Regions from separate parts of the Paraburkholderia sp. UCT2 genome, predicted to be linked through region 1. Evidence: riboswitches for the same ligand, from Rfam matches in the RefSeq annotation. Region 1 holds a riboswitch; the other holds the start of a gene.
What was found. Region 1 has a riboswitch for cobalamin ahead of cobW (cobalamin biosynthesis protein CobW). Riboswitches for the same ligand answer to the same signal wherever they lie in the genome.
Positions count from the first base shown of each region.

Region 2: linked by a shared signal. The riboswitch ahead of F6X39_RS06355 (TonB-dependent receptor domain-containing protein) and the one ahead of cobW (cobalamin biosynthesis protein CobW) in region 1 are both predicted to bind cobalamin.

Region 1 is NZ_VZQO01000085.1:262-4,472, reverse strand. Features, by position in the region: gene cobN (cobaltochelatase subunit CobN) at 1-1,183, opposite strand, end outside; gene cobW (cobalamin biosynthesis protein CobW) at 1,198-2,289, opposite strand; cobalamin riboswitch at 2,491-2,769, opposite strand; cobalamin riboswitch at 2,850-3,110, shown strand; partial or broken gene cobA (uroporphyrinogen-III C-methyltransferase) at 3,305-4,042, shown strand; partial or broken gene F6X39_RS37445 (cobalamin biosynthesis protein) at 4,130-4,211, shown strand, end outside.
Region 2 is NZ_VZQO01000005.1:143,995-148,205, forward strand. Features, by position in the region: gene F6X39_RS06335 (EVE domain-containing protein) at 1-294, opposite strand, end outside; RNA gene ssrS (6S RNA) at 436-617, opposite strand; gene F6X39_RS06345 (cell division protein ZapA) at 684-998, opposite strand; gene F6X39_RS06350 (ATPase) at 995-1,354, opposite strand; cobalamin riboswitch at 1,574-1,838, shown strand; gene F6X39_RS06355 (TonB-dependent receptor domain-containing protein) at 1,930-3,885, shown strand; gene F6X39_RS06360 (FecCD family ABC transporter permease) at 3,925-4,211, shown strand, end outside.

The DNA.
Region 1 (4,211 bases):
TGCGCCCTTCGCTCATCGGATAGTTGGCGAGGATCAACGCGACTTTCTTGTCGGCGTTATCGAGCGAACGCAAACGGCACCAGCGCCGGCTCAGCTCGGCAAGAAAGCGCACCCGTTCGAGGTCGGGCTGATAGCGGACCACGTCGACCTGCGTATGCGCACAGCGATACGCGAGCCCCTTGAAGCTGATCGCGCGCGTGATGATGCGCCCGTCCACTTCGGGCAGCGCGATATGCATCGCGATGTCGCGCGAATTGAGGCCGTGGTTGTCCTTCAGCCAGTCTTCGCGATTGCCGCCGCTCAGGATCACCTGAAACACCGGCGCGTCGCCGGCGAGCGCGAGCGGTTCCGGGTCGTCGATCGCGGAAGCGGCGAACGCGGTCGTGTTCAGCACGAGCGCGACACCATGTTGCGCGCACAGCGACTGCACGACATCGCGGCTCACCGCATCCTTCAGCGACGTGATCGCGAGCGGCAGCGGATTGAGCCCTTGGGCTTCGAGCGCGTCGATCAGCGCATCGAACACCGCGGTATTGGCGGCCTGCAGATGCGCCTTGTAGAACAGAATCGCGACGACCGGCGCGTCTTGCCGCCAACGCGCCTGCCAGTCGGCGACGATGGGGGTATCGCGCTCGGGGTGATACAACGACGCGGCCGGCAACGCGCGCGGCAGATCGGGTTCGCGCCCCCAGTCGAGCGCGCGATACGCGATGCAGCGCAAAAACGCCTCGGCGTTCTGCGGACCGCCCTCGCGCAGATAGCGCCACAGCTGCTGACACAACTCGGCGCTCGCGGTGCTGCGCGCGAGCAGGTTCGGGTCTTCCTGCAGATCGCCGGAAAACATCGCGAGTGTTTGCTGTTTGCGCTGCGCGAGCGCGACCACCTGCTCGATGCCGTACGGCCAATACGTTTCGCCGCCGAGATGATCGACGACGACCACGCGCGCATGCTGCAACACGTCGTCCAGATAGAAATCGACCGAGGCAGGCTGACGCAGATACGTGACGTTCGCGAGCCGCACGCTCGGAAAGCCGTCGCCGAGACGCGGCACCACGCTCGCGAGCAGCGACAGCGTGGTGTCGGCGGAACTGAGCACGACGATCTCGGCGGGCTGCTGATCGATGCGGATCACGCCCTGCGTATCGTCGACGAAGCCGCCCGGCGTCGTGCGCAGCAGATGCATGCTGGTGCGCCCGTTTATGCCGTCGCGTTCGACGTCGCGCCGAGCGCCGCGTCGAACGCCTGTTGCAGCGCGTGTTGGTCGAGGTCTGCGCCGATCAGCACGAAGCGGCTCAACGCGCCGTCGCCATTTTCACCCGCTTGCCAGCGCCGGTCGAAGTAGCTGTCGAAGCGCCGCCCCACGCCCTGGATCACGAGACGCATCGCCGCGTCCTGCAGTGCCGCGAAGCCTTTGACACGGTAAATCGTGTGGGTTTCGACGAGCGTCTGCAAGGCGGCGAGCGCCGCGTCGCGCGACGGTACGGATGCCTGCACGACGACCGAATCGAATTCATCGTGGTGATGATCGGGGTCGCCGGCGGAACCGTGGTGGTCATGACGCAGGTGGATCGTCTCTTCCGACGCCGCTTCGAGGCCCAGCAGCGTATGCAGGTCGAGCCGCCCCTGCTGCGCACGCACGATCTTCACCTGCGGCGGAATCTCCGCGCGGATCGCGGCTTCGACCTCGTGCTGCCGCGACTCGTCGATCAGATCGGTCTTGTTCAGAATCACCAGATCGGCCGCCGACAACTGGTCTTCGAACAGCTCGTGCAGCGGCGACTCGTGATCGAGATTCGGATCGGCCTTGCGCTGTGCATCGACGGCGAGCGGGTTATCGGCGAACTGGCCGCTCGCGGCGGCCGGGCCGTCCACCACCGTCACCACCGCGTCGACCGTGAAGCCGTTGCGGATTTGCGGCCAGTTGAACGCCTGCACGAGCGGCTTCGGCAATGCCAGGCCCGACGTTTCGATCAGCACGTGATCGAGTTCATCGCGGCGCTCCGCGAGCTTTTCCATCACCGGGAAAAATTCTTCCTGCACGGTGCAGCACAAACAACCGTTCGCGAGTTCATACAATTGCCCTTCGGTCTCGACGCCGTTTTCATCGCAACCGATGCCGCAGCCCTTGAGGATTTCGCCGTCGATGCCGAGCTCGCCGAACTCGTTGACGATCACCGCGATGCGCTTGCCGCCCGCATGCTGAAGAATGTGCCGCAGAAGCGTGGTTTTGCCGCTGCCGAGAAAGCCCGTGACGATCGTGACGGGGATCTTGCGCAATTGAGTTTGCATCGTGAGGTCCATCCCTTGGCGTTGATCGGTATGCCGGAAAGTCCGCGCGTGGGTCCGCGTCGGCTGGCGAATGGAGCGAATGAAGCACGCGCAGCAGTACCAGCGATCACCAGACACGGGGACGAACGACGGCATGGCCGCGACAACGGAAATACAGAAAGCGGAACTGAGGTCATGAACGCGCCGCCGCATCCCCGCGGCGGTCGTTCTGCTTCTTTGGGCCGGTATCCGGGCTGGCGAAAGCGCCGCTTCCCCTTCCCGGCCGAGTGGTTTCTCGTCCAGTGGTGAAATGTCCACGCGACCTTGCGCGAGGACATCGAAGCCGGCACTGCGGTGCCCGGCTATCAAGCCGGAACCGCTTTTCGCTTACCGTTGCGGGGACAGCACAGGTTAGCCGCTCCAGAGCAGGTGGCTCCCTGTTTCCCGTTTAACTGCATGCGCACGAGCGCGCACGCGAGCACCCAAAGTGCGTGCGAGTGTAGGCCCGGGGACTTGCGCAGTCAAGCAACGCACCGAGCCGGAAAGCGCCGCCGAGGCTTATCCGGCAAGGCGCCATGTGCTATCGTATGCGCGCGTTTGGTGCCCGCACATGCGCTCGCGTGTGCAGTTAAACGGGAAACAGGCAGCGCCTCGCGCGTTCAACCTGTGCTGTCCCCGCAACGGTAAGCGACCTGCGGCGCGCGATTCGATTCGCCTTCGATTCCGACGTGCCGCGCATGCGTTTTTTGATGCCACTGTCCCGCGAATCCACAAACCGGGACGGGAAGGCGAAGCGCATGAGGCCGCCAGCCCGGATACCGGCCAGACGCGGAGGCGGTGCCGCATTGCATCCGTGCATCACGTGGCGCCGCCGGCCGCCGGAATCCGCGGGGAACGGATGTGAAGGCGTAGCAGCGCGGCATCGCGCGTGCCCGGATTCGCAGTTGCGCATGACCTCTATATTCACCGCCGCGTGTGCTGTCGCACGCCGCTTCTCTTCTTCCATCACCGCATGGCGCGCGCCATGCACGCCGCGATGACGCGCGCCTGGCTGATCGGCGCCGGTCCCGGCGACGTCGAACTGATCACGCTGAAGGCCACCCGCGCGCTCGCGCAGGCCGATGTCGTGCTCGTCGACGATCTGGTGAATCCCGACGTGCTGCAGTTCGCGCGCACCGACGCGCAAGTCGTGTACGTCGGCAAACGCGGCGGCCATCCGTCGACGCCGCAAGCCGACATCGTCGCGCAAATGCTCGGGCATCTGCGCGCGGGGCGCAGCGTCGCGCGGCTCAAGGGCGGCGATCCGTTCGTGTTCGGCCGCGGCGGCGAAGAGTTGCAGGCGCTACGGGCCGCGGGTATCGAAGTCGACGTGATCAACGGCATCACGGCCGGCATCGCGGCGCCCGCGGCGCTCGGTATCGCGGTCACGCATCGTGATCACGCGCAGGGCGTCGTGTTCGTCACCGGCCACGGCGCCGGCAGTGGCGAACCGGACTGGGCCGCGCTCGCCGCGACGCGCATGACGCTGGTGATCTATATGGGCATGCGCCGGCTTGGCGAGATCGCCCGCGCATTGCTCGCTGCCGGCATGTCCGCCGACACGCCGTGCGCGGCGATCGAGTCGGCGACGCGGCCTGAGCAGCGTCATGTGCTCGCGCCGCTTCGCGAGTTCGCCGAGGCGGTGGCGCGCGCGGGGCTCGGCTCGCCGGCGATCGTCGTGATCGGCGCTGTGGCGTCGCTCGCACTGGCGCGTGATGCGGCCAAACGCGACGCCGGCGTTGCTCACGAACTGGCAGCGAGCGCGACACGACACGGACTCGGACGCGCGATCAAAACGCTGAGCGTCGGCATCGGTTGCCGCTTGCACAGCGAAGCCGCTGATATCGAAGCCGCCGTCCGCGCAGCGCTCGGATCGAATGCCTTCGAGCAGATCCGCGCGATCG
Region 2 (4,211 bases), on a different contig from region 1:
CATCCATCGCGGCGTTTCCGGCGACGATTTCGCGTCGTAGTACGGACTCTTTTTATCGAACTGCGTCGGGTCCGGATACGCGGTCGACGAGACCTCCGCGATGCCCGCGATGCCGGGCTCCGGACAGCTCGAATGATAGAAGAGCACGCCGTCGCCGACCTGCATCACGTCGCGCATGAAGTTGCGCGCCTGATAGTTGCGTACGCCGGTCCACGGCAAGGTGCGATGAGGAGCGTTGGCGAGGTCGTCGATGCTTGCTTCGTCCGGTTCGGACTTCATCAGCCAGTAGCGCATGAATCGGAGTGAGCGTGTGAGATTGAACGAAGCGCAACAACAGCAGGCGCGTACGGAAAAGCCCCTGAAAAAGGCGCTCAAACGAAAAAACGACGACCAAAGAAAAACGGCATCGAACCGAAGTCCGATGCCGTTCCAGATAAGGTCCCCGCCTTAGCCGCTAGGCCGGCATCCTGAACCGAGGGTTCAGAATTGGTCGCAGTTAGCAACACTTCGGGTACATCAGACTGAGTGACGCGCACACCCGTGCTACAAATTTCCGCAACCGTGCACATGGCATTGGTTCAAGGAATGTATGACCTTGGCGAACCAGGCAGGGAAGCTAAACCGATGAAGCTACAACCCAAACCGTTCAACACGTGACCGATTCGAAACCGGCCCACTACTGCTTACTGCAAGCTGTACTGCTCGATCACAGTACCTAGCTGTTCGTTCATTTGCTGCATTGTACGCCGGATTTCTTCAGCAGGAAATGCTTCTCCGTGTCGCACGCTGCTTTGCAGCTTAAGCAGTTCCGATGCCAGCGACAGCGCAGCCATCACCGCGATGCGATCGGTGCCGCGCACGTTGCTGCCGCTGCGGATTTTCTGCATCTCGGCGTCGACGCGCGCGACCGCCTCGAGCAGCGCGCCTTCCGTTTCCGGCGAACAGGCGAGACGATAGGGTACTTCGAGAATCGATACTTCGATCTGCTTGGTGGTCATGCGCTTTCTCCGTGTCGGCTCACGTCGCTTTCCGCTTCCTCGTGTTCGGGCTGGGCGGACTCGAGCAGATCGAGCTGGTTATCCGGTTCGCTGCTCGCGCGTGCGCGCGGCAATTTTTCGAGAATCGCATTCAGGCGCACCTGAGCGTCGTCGATCTTGGCGGACAGCGCGTCGCGTTCCGCCTGCAGTGCGTCGCGCTCTTCGCGCAATTGCGCGAGTTCCGCATGCGTGGCTTGCACTTCGGCACGCGTTTGCGCGAGCTGCTCTTCGAGCGCGAGCCGCGCTTCGTTGTGGCGCTGGCTGATCGCAATCAGCTTGCCGATGTTCTGGGAGAGTGATTCGAGTTCGGTGAGCATGTGCTGCGTCCTCTAAAGACATCGCATTTTAGCGCGGAATATTACAGGTTCCGACAATTGTCTCGTTTCGAGACGTAACAGCATCGCTTCGTGCACGTTCGTTGGGTGTCGCGTCGTCGACCATAAGATAAAAACCGGCAATCCATCCGACAATAACCTGCATTCAACAGAACCGATTGCGCTCCGGTCGACCTTTCTTGACGCCCCGCGACGCCGCTCCTAAACTTCCCGCACTCTGGTGCCCGCGCGCGCTTTTCGGCGCGCGCAGTTAAACGGGAAGCAGGGCGCGCGCGGTGCCAAAACCGGATGCGCGAACCTGCGCTGCCCCCGCAACGGTAAGCGACCGCATGTGATGTGCTCATGCAGGTCGGTCCTGGTCGCAAGGTTGGAAGTTCAACGTGCGAGTGTGCCACTGCGCGTCACGCGTGGGAAGGCGGATCGATGTGTCGTAGCCCGGATACCGGCCAGAAAAGAGGGACGTCCCCCCCGCGAAAACGCTAAACAAGGGGGCGCCTCGTGACGCGTCGGCCTGCGGGGAAGCAGGCCGCGCACGCTATCCACAGGAATGTCATCCCATGCTGTCCCCCATCGCCCGCGCAACGCTGCTCGCGTTCGCGAGCCTGCCGCTCGTCGTGCATGCGCAAAGCGCCGAGCCTGCGTCCGCGTCTGCGACGCCGTATTCGTCTTCATCGTCCGCCACGGATGCTACCGCCGCAAACGCTGCAATCGCTGCAATCGCTGCCAATGCCGCCTCCACCGATGCGCCGGGCAACCTGCTGTCGCCGATCGTCGTGACCGCGCAACGCGGACCGCAAGCGTTGCGCGATGCGATCCCGCAGACCACGCGGTTCGATCAGCAGGACATCGCCGACACGACCGCGACCGATCTGCCCGGCCTGTTGCAACTCGCGCCAGGCGCGCAAATCTCGCGCACGGGTGGCCCCGGTTCGACCACGAGCCTCTTTCTGCGCGGCGCATCGTCGACGCAATCGCTGCTGCTGATCGACGGCGTGCGCGTCGATTCGGTGAGTCTCGGCTCAGCTCAACTCGCACAGATTCCGCTCGATCAGGTCGATCACGTCGAAGTGGTGAACGGCAACGTGTCGGCGTTGTATGGCTCGGGCGCGATCGGCGGCGTCGTGCAGGTGTTCACGAAAGACGGCGGCGATCATCCGCCGCGTTTCAATTTTTCGGTCGGCTACGGCAGCTATCGCACGCAGACGCAAACGGCCGGCGTGAACGGCGCGCTCGATCAGGACGGCCGCACGACTTTCAATATTTCGCTCGCGCGCACGAAGGACGACGGCTTTTCGTCGCTCAATCCGCTCGAGGCGCCGAACGCGAATCCGAACGCGAACGGCAATCTGAACGAGAGCATCAGCGCGTCGCTGCGTCACAAGTTCACCGACAGCTGGGACGCGGGCGTCAGCTACTTCCAGTCGAACAACGACAACAGCTACGACAATGCGTACGGCGAGCCCACCGATCTGAACAATCTCTATAGCAAGGTGCGTCAGGTGTCGGTATTCGCGAACGGCAAGCTGACCGACTGGTGGACCACCCACGTCACGCTCGCCGAGGGCGACGACCGCAGCGTGTCGAACACCAATGGCATCTACAACGGCCGCTTCGATACCGACAATCGCCAGTACACGTGGCAGAACGATTTCGCGCTCGCCGCGCACCAGAAGCTGCAATTCGGCTACGAGCATCTCGACCAGACGCTCGACTCCGACACGTTCGCCGCGCCCGACCGTCACGTCGATTCGGTCTTCGCGGGCTACAGCGCGCGCTTCGGCCGCAACCAGATTCAGGCCAACGTGCGACGCGACCAGTACTCCGATTTCGGTGGGGCGAACAGTTACTATCTCGGCTACGGATTCGACATCACGTCGCGCTGGAAGGTAACCGCAAGCTATTCGGATTCGTTCCGCGCGCCGAGCTTCGACGATCTGTACTATCCGATCAGCGGCAACCCGTCGATCCAGCCCGAGCGCAGTCATTCGGTCGAAGCCGGTTTGCAGTACGCGACCGATGCGCTCGGCGTGATGCGTCTGAACGCATTCCAGACGCGCTATACGAATCTGATCGACTACGTGCAGACGATCCCCGGCATCTACCTCGCGGAGAACGTCGGCCGTGCGAAGGTGCAGGGACTCGAGGGATCGTGGAGCGGTCATGTCGGCAAGACCGACGTGCGCGCAACGGTGACGCTGCAGAACCCGGTCGATCTCGACAACGGTACCGACCTCGTGCGGCGCGCGCGACGATTCGGGTCGTTCGCGGTGAACCGCAGCATCGGTGGATGGCGGGTCGGCGGCGAGTGGATCGTCAGCGGTCCGCGCACCGATAGCACGGGCAACCTCGGCGGTTATGGCATCGTGAATCTGTCGGCGCGCTACAACGTCACCAAAGCGTGGTACGTCAGTGCGCAAATCGACAATCTGTTCAACAAGGATTATGAAACGGCCTACTCGTATAACTCGCCGCGACGCGGTGCGTATGTCACGCTCGGCTGGCAGCAGCAGTGACGCGCGCGCCGGGGTGGCCGCATGCGTGAGCGCACGCGGATGAGTCGCGCGTCCGCTTCGCTGCGCGCCGCGATGGCGACGCCGCGCCCGATGAACGCGAAACGCGCGGCCGCGATCTGGCTCGGGCTCGCGCTTGCCGCCGTGGCGGTGCTCGGCGCGTCGCTGGTGCTCGGCAGCGTGCCGCTCGCGCCGTCGCGCGTGCTTGCGGCGCTCGTGCCGACGCACACGTTCGGCGGCACGGGCAGCGACGATCTCGCCGGCGAAATCGTGCGTACGTTGCGATTGCCGCGCGCGCTCGCGGGCTTCGCGTGCGGCGCGTTGCTCGC